Regions from separate parts of the Streptosporangium sp. NBC_01639 genome, predicted to be linked through region 1. Evidence: riboswitches for the same ligand, from Rfam matches in the RefSeq annotation. Region 1 holds a riboswitch; each other region holds the start of a gene.

The links. Region 1 has a riboswitch for cyclic di-AMP ahead of OHA77_RS22170 (NlpC/P60 family protein). Riboswitches for the same ligand answer to the same signal wherever they lie in the genome.
Region 2: it holds a riboswitch for cyclic di-AMP, as region 1 does, so the genes downstream of both, OHA77_RS07940 (C40 family peptidase) here and OHA77_RS22170 (NlpC/P60 family protein) in region 1, are expected to answer to the same signal.
Region 3: it holds a riboswitch for cyclic di-AMP, as region 1 does, so the genes downstream of both, OHA77_RS31615 (coiled-coil domain-containing protein) here and OHA77_RS22170 (NlpC/P60 family protein) in region 1, are expected to answer to the same signal.
Region 4: it holds a riboswitch for cyclic di-AMP, as region 1 does, so the genes downstream of both, OHA77_RS29930 (hypothetical protein) here and OHA77_RS22170 (NlpC/P60 family protein) in region 1, are expected to answer to the same signal.

The regions. Positions count from the first base shown of each region.
Region 1 covers NZ_CP109272.1:4,846,667-4,848,861, reverse strand. Annotated here, with positions in the region: gene OHA77_RS22175 (amino-acid N-acetyltransferase) at 106-738, opposite strand; cyclic di-AMP (ydaO/yuaA leader) riboswitch at 1,080-1,226, shown strand; gene OHA77_RS22170 (NlpC/P60 family protein) at 1,232-2,195, shown strand, end outside.
Region 2 covers NZ_CP109272.1:1,788,276-1,790,470, forward strand. Annotated here, with positions in the region: gene OHA77_RS07935 (NAD(P)H-binding protein) at 1-730, shown strand, start outside; gene OHA77_RS07940 (C40 family peptidase) at 989-1,372, opposite strand; cyclic di-AMP (ydaO/yuaA leader) riboswitch at 1,632-1,789, opposite strand.
Region 3 covers NZ_CP109272.1:6,936,247-6,938,441, reverse strand. Annotated here, with positions in the region: gene galT (galactose-1-phosphate uridylyltransferase) at 1-944, shown strand, start outside; cyclic di-AMP (ydaO/yuaA leader) riboswitch at 1,016-1,151, shown strand; gene OHA77_RS31615 (coiled-coil domain-containing protein) at 1,193-2,128, shown strand.
Region 4 covers NZ_CP109272.1:6,581,209-6,583,403, reverse strand. Annotated here, with positions in the region: gene OHA77_RS29935 (alpha/beta fold hydrolase) at 1-180, opposite strand, end outside; gene OHA77_RS29930 (hypothetical protein) at 342-1,013, opposite strand; cyclic di-AMP (ydaO/yuaA leader) riboswitch at 1,233-1,382, opposite strand; gene OHA77_RS29925 (DUF4253 domain-containing protein) at 2,069-2,195, opposite strand, start outside.

The DNA of each region.
Region 1 (2,195 bases):
TGCGCATGTGCCGTATGTATGTGAGACGCACATGCTTGCTGCAGCACAAGGTATCGACATAGTTATCAACAGTCATCTTTCCGATCAGCGACCATCAAGACGGCGTCAGTGGTGTTCCTGGGTCAGATGAAGCAGCATCCGGGTGTTTCCCAGAGTGTTCGGCTTGACGTGCTCCAGGTCGAGGAATTCCGCGACCCCTTCGTCATATGAGGCGAGCAGTTCGGCGTAGACCTCCGGCGAGACCGGCGTGCCCTGGATCTCCCGGAATCCGTGCCGGGCGAAGAATCCGACCTCGAAAGTGAGGCAGAAGACCCTGCGCAGCCCGAGTTCGCCGGCGGTGCGGAGGAGTTCCGAGACGATGAGGTTGCCGATACCCAGCCCTCGGCAGCCGGGGTCGACGGCGACGGTGCGGATCTCCGCGAGATCCTCCCAGAGCACGTGGAGCGCCCCGCAGCCCACCACGGTGCCCGCCTGCTCGGCGACCCAGAACTCCTGGACGTCCTCGTACAGGGTGACCGTGGCCTTCTCCAGAAGACGACGGCCGGCTCCGCCGTAGGTGTCGACCAGCCGCCGGATGACGTGGACGTCCCGGGTGCGGGCACGCCGCACCCGGACCGCGGCCGGGTCCGGCCCGGCCTCTCCGCGGTCCCGTCCGGGGTCCGCGGCTCCGCCTCCCGGCCCGGCGTTCCCGGTGTCGTGTACGGCCGGCGTCGGGGAATGCTCCGCAACCTGCTCCATGACCGATCAGCGTACGTCCTCGGTGCTTGTGAGTTACGGCTCACCCTTAACTCTCGCCCCGCAGATACCAGATGACCTGTGACATCTCAGCGGCCATGCCGTACCTGACGTGTCGGCGAGGGGTCGGAACTCGCCTTTCCCGTGGTTCTGGACCTGCGAAGACCTCTGCCATGAGCGCCCGAAGGACGGATGGAGCCCGTCTTAATGGGCAAGTTGATCATGAAGATGTGTGATCTCGCCGTGACGTGCCAGTTGTGAAACCTCTACCGACTTTGTAGTTCTGGTTGAGCATGAACCTCCAATTGCACTAATGTCCGTGCTCGATGTCAGCGATGGTAAAAAAAGCTGACCCGCCGAATCCCCGGAACCGGGGAACCGGGGACCCACCCTCGTCCCTGGGGTGAATCCGAGGTGCCACCGGCACCCCGGTAGGGCTGCCTCCGGCCCGAACCCGTCAGCTAACCCGGTAGGCGGCCGAGAGAGGAGCCTGTTGGTGAAGCGCACGCGCAACCTTGAGGGAAGGCGCGAGGGCGGACACGCCCGCCGGGAACACGTCTCACGTGGACTCACCCACCGAATGGTGGTCATCGGGCTGGCATTCGCCTCCCTGACCCTCGGTACCCCTCTGGTCGCGGCCACCGCCGACCCGAAGCCCAATCTTGGAGAGCTCTCCAAGCAGGTCGAGAAGCTGCACACCGAGATCGAGACGCTGAGCGAGCAGTACAACGGCGAGCGGGTCAAGCTCAAGCAGGCCCAGCGGGCCTCGGAGGCGGCCAAGAAGACCCTCGCGGGCAGCGAGTCCGAGCTCGCGGCCCGGCGCACCAGGGCCAGCCTCCTGGCGCAGAGCTCCTACATGACGGGGGGACTGGGCTCGGCCCTCGCCTTCACCCAGTCGAGCGACCCCGACGCCTTCCTCGACCAGGCCACCACGTACTACGCCCTCCAGCAGCAACAGAGCGAGGAGGTCGCCCAGGTCGCTCAGGCGATCAAGACCGCCGAACGGGCGCAGGCCAGTGCCAAGGCGCGGACCAGCGAGGTGAAGAAGCTCCTCGCGGAGATCGGCACCAAGCGCACCAAGATCGAACGCCTGGTCACCAGGGTCGAGAGCAACCTGTTCAGCGAGGTGCGCAGCCGGGCCAAGACCACCATAGGCAGCAGGGTGCGGATCAGCGTGCCGATCGTCGGCGACGGCAAGGCCGCCGAGGCCGCCCGCTGGGCACTCACCCAGCAGCTCAAGCCCTATGTCTGGGGGGCCGAGGGCCCGAACTCCTTCGACTGCTCCGGTCTGGTCATGTGGGCCTACCAGAAGGTCGGCATCAGCCTGCCGCACTACACCGGGGACCAGTGGACCGCGGGCACCCACGTGTCCAGAAACGAACTGCGCCCCGGCGACCTGGTCTTCTTCTACGGTGACCTGCACCATGTCGGGATCTACGTCGGCGCGGGCATGATGATCC
Region 2 (2,195 bases), 3.1 Mb from region 1:
GGCCGAACGCGTCGTGGCGGACCTGAGCGACCCGGCGACGCTGCCGCCCGCCTTCGCCGGAGTCGACCGGCTGTTCCTGCTCACCCCCGGCATCGGCCTCGACCACACCAGGCACGCCGTGGCCGCCGCCCAGACCGCAGGGGTGCGCCACATCGTGCACCTGTCCTCGTTCAACGTGCTCGGCGACCCCATGCCCGCCATGGGTCGCTGGCACCACGAACGCGAGCAGGCCATCCGGGCCTCCGACATCCCGGCCACCTTCCTGCGGCCCGGCGGCTTCATGACCAACGCCTTCGACTGGCTGCCCACCATCCGCGAGGCGGACTATGTCCTCGATCCGGCCGGCCCCGGCCGGTACGCGCCGATCGACCCCGCCGACATCGCCGCCGTCGCCGCCCTGGCGCTGACCGGCGACGGCCACCAAGGCCAGGAGTATGTCCTCACCGGCGAGGAGCTGTTCACCGTCACCGAACAGGTCGAGATCCTCGCCGCGGCGGTCGGCCGGGACATCGCGGTCCGGGCAGTGACCACCGCAGAGGAGGCCGTCGCCTCCCGATTCCCCCAAGGGGCACCTCCGGCGCTGGCCGAGGCCATCACCGAGGGGTTCCACCTCATGCGCGCCGACACCGCCGGATTCCGCACCGACACCGTGGAGCGCCTGCTCCAGCGCAAGCCCCGCACCTTCGCCGCCTGGTGCGCACGCAACGCCGACGCCTTCCGGACCGGCTGAACCGCACGTCCGCATCTCGGCGACCGTCGACCCACGCCTCGCTGCGACGTCGGCAAGACCGTCGCACGCGGCCGCACCCTCACAGCGCTACAAAAATCCGGAGGACAGAAGAACAAGCTCAGCGGTGCAGCCGGATCGGCATACGGCTCCACACACGGAACGGCCTCGCGATCACGCCAGTGATCACGAGGCCGTTTCCGTTGATCTACTTCGCCAACGGTGTCTCCACGGAGGGCGGACTGGGCCGATTTCCTCGGTCTAGCCGCCGGGACGGACCGCGCCGGCGAAGGAGGACCTGTAGTACCCCTTCAGGCTCACGGTCCGGACCGTCTTGCCGCTGCTCGGCGAGTGCACCATCTTGCCCTTGCCGACGTACATGCCCACGTGGCCCTTGCCGTAGAAGAACATCAGGTCGCCGGGGCGCAGGCTGCGCCACGAGACCTTCTTCCGGACGGCGCGGTACTGGCTGGTCGTGATCCTGGGGAGGGTCACCCCAGCCTTGCGCCACGCGTACTGGACGAGCCCGGAGCAGTCGAACGCGCCGGGACCGGAGGCTCCCCACCGGTACGGATCGCCGATCTGCTTCCTGGCCGCCGAGACCGCCTTACCGGCCTTCACCTTCTGCAGTGCGGCCCTGCTCAACGTGGTCTTCTTGGCCTTCGCCTTCTTGGCGCTGCTGCGCGCCGCGGTGCCGGCGGAGGCCTTGACCGTGCTCTCAGCCTGAGAGCCGGTGCTTCTGACCTGGAGAGTGGGCCCGGTGTCGGCCGTCGCCTGTGCCGTTGTGGATCCCAGTACGACCGCTCCCGACGAAGCGGCCAGTGTGAGTACGGCACCGCCCAGGGAAAGGCGGGCAAGGCGCGACAGACGGGGGTTACGCAGGGTGGTAGACAGGATTTCTCCTTGGGACTTCCACTGATGCCTACCGGGTTAGCTGACGGATTCGGGCAGGGAAGTCGCCCTACGGCATGACATATGCCGATTCACCCCTGGCCTTACGCGAAGGCCTTTGGGTCCCCGGTTCCGTGCCTCCTGGCTGCACGGATTCGGCAGGCCGCCGCCATGGGGATCAACCCCTTAGGGGAGCAGCGGCCAATTGGATTTCTAGCGCGATGCCTACTCCGGAGAGCAGTCACACAATGCGGTGACATGGCATGTCACCGCGCCGCCAGAAGTTACCGCGAACCAAAAATTTCGGCAAAGCAATGCCATGAATATGGAGATCGGTAAGCCCCTTCCCGGCCTCTTGATCACCGCGTGATATGCGGCTCCCCCATTGGGCTATGACTCTCGTCACATTCACTGCATCAAGATCTAAAAGCACATTACTTCTGTAACTTTCATCACATTGGGTGTGATCTTTGTTTTCCGGTTTTTGATCTTTGTTTCCCGGCTCGTAGAACGACCGGCATCGCCCCGCCAAGGGGCGCCTTGGGATACCCCGGAGCTTCGGCGAAGTCGGTTGAGC
Region 3 (2,195 bases), 2.1 Mb from region 1:
CGCTCACCGAGGAGTGGATCGCGGTGGCCGGACATCGCCAGGGCCGCACCTTCCTCCCACCGGCAAGCGAATGCCCGCTCTGCCCGTCCACTCCCGGCCACCCGACCGAGATCCCTTCGGGGGCCTACGACGTGGCCGTCTTCGAGAACCGCTTCCCCTCTTTCTCCTTCCAGACGGGTGAACACATCGAGGTCGGAGGGCTGAGCGAGGTCCGCCCGGGGATCGGCCGATGCGAGGTGGTCTGCTTCACCTCCGATCACGACTCGTCCTTCTCCCGCCTGTCCGCCGACCAGGTCGAGCTGGTCATGGAGGCCTGGATCGACCGTACGGCGGAGCTGTCCGCGCTTCCCGGCGTGGAGCAGGTGTTCTGCTTCGAGAACCGGGGCGCGGAGATCGGCATCACCCTGGCCCACCCGCATGGCCAGATCTACGCCTACCCCTACGTGACCCCGCGCACCAGGCTGTCCCTCGGCGCGGCCGGGCGACATCGGGAGCGGACGGGCGGCAACCTGTTCGCCGACGTGCTCGCCGCCGAACGCGAGGCGGAGGTCCGGGTGGTGGCGTCGAACGAGCACTGGACGGCCTTCGTCCCCGCCGCGGCGCGCTGGCCCGTGGAGGTCCACCTCTACCCGCATCGGCAGGTCCCGGATCTGTGCGCGCTGGAGGCCGCCGAGCGGGCGGCGTTCGGCCCGCTCTACACGGACGTGCTCCGCCGTCTGGACGGATTGTTCGGTGTGGCCATGCCGTACGTCGCGGCCTGGCACCAGGCGCCGGCGCGTGTCGGCCGCGACCTTTCCTACGCGCATCTGGAACTGTTCAGCATCCGCCGGGCGCCGGACAAGCTGAAGTATCTCGCCGGATCGGAGGCCGCCATGGGCGCCTTCGTGAACGACGTCCTGCCGGAGGAGACGGCACGCCTGCTGCGATCGATTGTCACAGGATGATCACTGATTGATCTCGGATTAAGGTCGCATTACCTCGTATTTACCACTACCATCCTCACCCATCGGACCTTGTGTCCGATATGCCTAATTCCGGGCGCGTCGCCCGGGAGCCGGGGAACCACCGCATCTGGGGTGAACCACTTCGGTGGAAGGGCTTCCTCCAGCCCGAACCCGTCAGCTAACCCGGCAGGCGTAAGGAGAGGAGAGTCGTGGCGGCTCTGTCCCCCACGTTCCGTCGCCATGCGGCCTTGACCGTTTCCGTGATTTCGGCCCTCACGTTCACCCTGGGCACCGTGTCCACCGGCAACGCGGCCCCCAAACCGGACGAGTCCCAGCTCCGTGCCGAACTGACAACGTTGAACAAGAAGGTCGACAAGCTCATCGAGGCCTACGCGGCCAAGCGCGAATCCCTCAAGAAGGCCCAGGACGCCGAGGGAACGGCCAAGACGGACCTGCGCAAGGCCGAGGAGGCCTACGCCGAAGCCGAGCAGCGGGTCGACTCCATCGCACAGCTCAGCTATCAGAGCAACACAGGCGACCTGCCCTCGCTGCTGTTCTCCACCGACCTGAGCGGTGCTGTGATCATGGAGCAGTTCGCCGCCCAGGAGAGCGCCTCCCTGCAGGGCTTCGCCCGGAGCCGGGACCTCAGGAAACAGGCGGCGGACAGGGCGTCCCTGCTCACCAAGCAGATCACCGAGGAGGCCGGAGCGGTGGAGGTTCAGCGCAAGGAGGCCGAGAAGGTGATCGGCGACATCGAGAAGAAGCTCGACGCGCTCGTCCCCACCGGCTCCGGCCGCCGTGCCGACGGCACCTGGTCTCCCCAGTTGCCCACGGGTGCCGACAACATCACCGACCGCACCCGGATCATGCGCGGAGCCGTTCAGAACCGCTTTCCCCTCCCCTACGAGATCGGCTGCTACCGGGCCGAGAACGACGGCGGCGAACATCCGCTCGGCCGGGCCTGCGACTTCATGATGAGCACCGGCGGGTCGATGCCCTCCGCGGCCCACGTCGCCCTCGGCGACGAGATCGCCGCCTGGGCCATCAAGAACAGGGCCACCCTCGGGGTCAAATACGTGATCTGGCGCCAGCGCATCAACTCCGGCTCCGGTTGGAGCTCAATGTCCGACCGCGGCAGCGTCACCGCCAACCATTTCGACCATGTCCACATCTCGATGCTCTGAGAAGGGGTCGAACAGCATCTGATGCGCGATGGTGTCCAGGGTGAAACAGGTCTCGGTGAGAGATGCC
Region 4 (2,195 bases), 1.7 Mb from region 1:
GTCCCGGTTGTCGAAGCGGACCACGTGGTGCCCGCGATCGGCGAGCAGCGCGCAGAAATCGTCGTCCCAGTGGATGCGCTGGGCGCCCAGTCCCATGATCAGAAGAAGCGGACGCTCTCCGGGCGGGCCGAAGGTGTCGTAGGCGAGCTCGATGCCGTTCGCCGGAGCGCGCAGGGTCATGGCACCCCTCCCCCGCCGGTGCTGTCGGATACCACGCTGGTCATGCGCAACAGAATGTCATTCGGTAGAAACGACGGCAAGAGCGGCCCCTGCACGGGACCGCTCCAGTCCACGGCCGGCGGACGGGCCGGCCGATGCCCACGGGGAGGGGCTCGTACCGACTACTTGTTGACCACCTTGGGCGGGGTGGCCGGGTTGTTGTCGATGCGGCCCCACGCGCCGGCGGAGAACGGCACGGGGCGGTTCTTCTTGCCGGGGCCGGTGCCCCACTTCGTGATCACGTAGTCGACGTCGATGTGGCCGGCGCCGCCGTTGCCGTCCACCCCGAGCGTCTCGGAGTTGAACGTGCCGCCGGTCAGCTCGGCGAAGGTCTTGGCGTCCAGGTCGATCATGACGCCGCTGCTGGAGGGCACGCCGGGACCGCGGTCACCGACGAAGAACTTGGCCTTCTTGCCCTTGTAGACGACGTAGCCCTCGGTCATCAGCGGCCAGCTCGGGCTGGCGATCATGCCCTTCTGCATCGGCTTGCCGCTCGCGGGCAGGCCAGTGTCGCCGGCGCGGCCGGAGGAGTCGTCCCAGAAGTAGGAGGCCTTGGTCGAGCCGTTCAGCAGGACGACCTCGGAACCGGACTCGGAGCCGGGGGTCGAGGAGCCGGACTTGACCAGGGTGGAGGTCGCCAGGGACGCGCCCTTGACCGCGATGGGGAGGGTCGCGGAGGCGGTTTCGGCCGTGGCGGGGAGCATCGAGACGACGCCCGTGGAGGTGAGGACGCTCGCACCGAGCAGGGCGGCGGCGATGTAACGGTTCTTGCGTATGCCAAGGGAGAGGCGCATGGGAGAGAGACTCTTTCGCGAGGGAACGGGGAAGCGCGGGTGCCACGCAGATGGGCACAGGCGGATACGCGCTCACAGAGAGAGAGGAGTGCCGGCGATCCCGGGCACTACGCGAGGCGCGTTGGGGGGCGCCGCGTTCTAGCGCGGCAAGGAAGTCTTAGCGGGCTGATACGGATGAGGCGGGTACCAGCGGGAAGGGAGCACAGCGTCCCATGAGTGATGTCCTCTCCATCTCGTCTACCGGGTTAGCTGACGGATTCGGGCGGTGGAGTTGCCCTACCGCCGCATGGTCGCGGCGGATTCACCCCAAGAAGTGGGTCCCCGGTTCCCCTGGCCGTGGCGGCTTCCGGGATTCGACGTCGGCCGGCCGCTCCTTCTGCTGAAGGGCAGGTCGCCAACCGAACACAAATAGGACACTAGCGCCCATTCGAGGACAAAGCAAAACAAAACCCATGACAGACCCAGAAGATCTACCTTTATCGGCCAAGAAAGCCCTATTAGCCGTCACTTGACCTTCCGACCGGCGTGTCGGATCGGCCGCGACCGTCGGGGGGACCAATGGGCGACATCCGCCGATCAAGCCTCCGACCTGGGCATTCTTCCCGAGAATAGCCAAAGGAGGGATGATTCGACGAATATTTCCACGATCGATATGAGGACCACGGAGATCGGTGCACCGACTCCTGGGTCAACGGTTCTTTTTACCTCCTCACCGGCCCATCGATCAGCCGAATGACACATCAGCGGGTTGATCCAGGCTTTTGAGAAGATCCACAAGCGCCGGAGGGGCCCCGTGCAAAGCCACGGTCATGGAGGTCCGCTCCCGCCCCGAGCCCCGCCACGCCCCCTCGTCCCGACCCCGCTGCGTCCCCCTCGGCTCGCCCCCGCCACACTCCCTCGTCCCGACCCTGCCAGTCCCCCTCGCCTCGACCCCGCCACGGCCCGGTTCCCGCCGTGGCCCCGTCCGGCGCCCTGGACCCCCGCCGAGTCCGCGGACCCCGCACGATCTCCCTCGCCCGCCACCCGGAGCGGCCCTCGGGACACCGCGTGGGCGGTCAGTCCCACCAGAACGACCAGGCGTTCCTGCCTCTGATCTGCTCCGCGTAGTCGACCAGCGTCCCCGCGCTGTAGATGACGCTGTCGGGGCAGAACGTCCAGTGCTCGGCGGCGACGTGCAGGGCG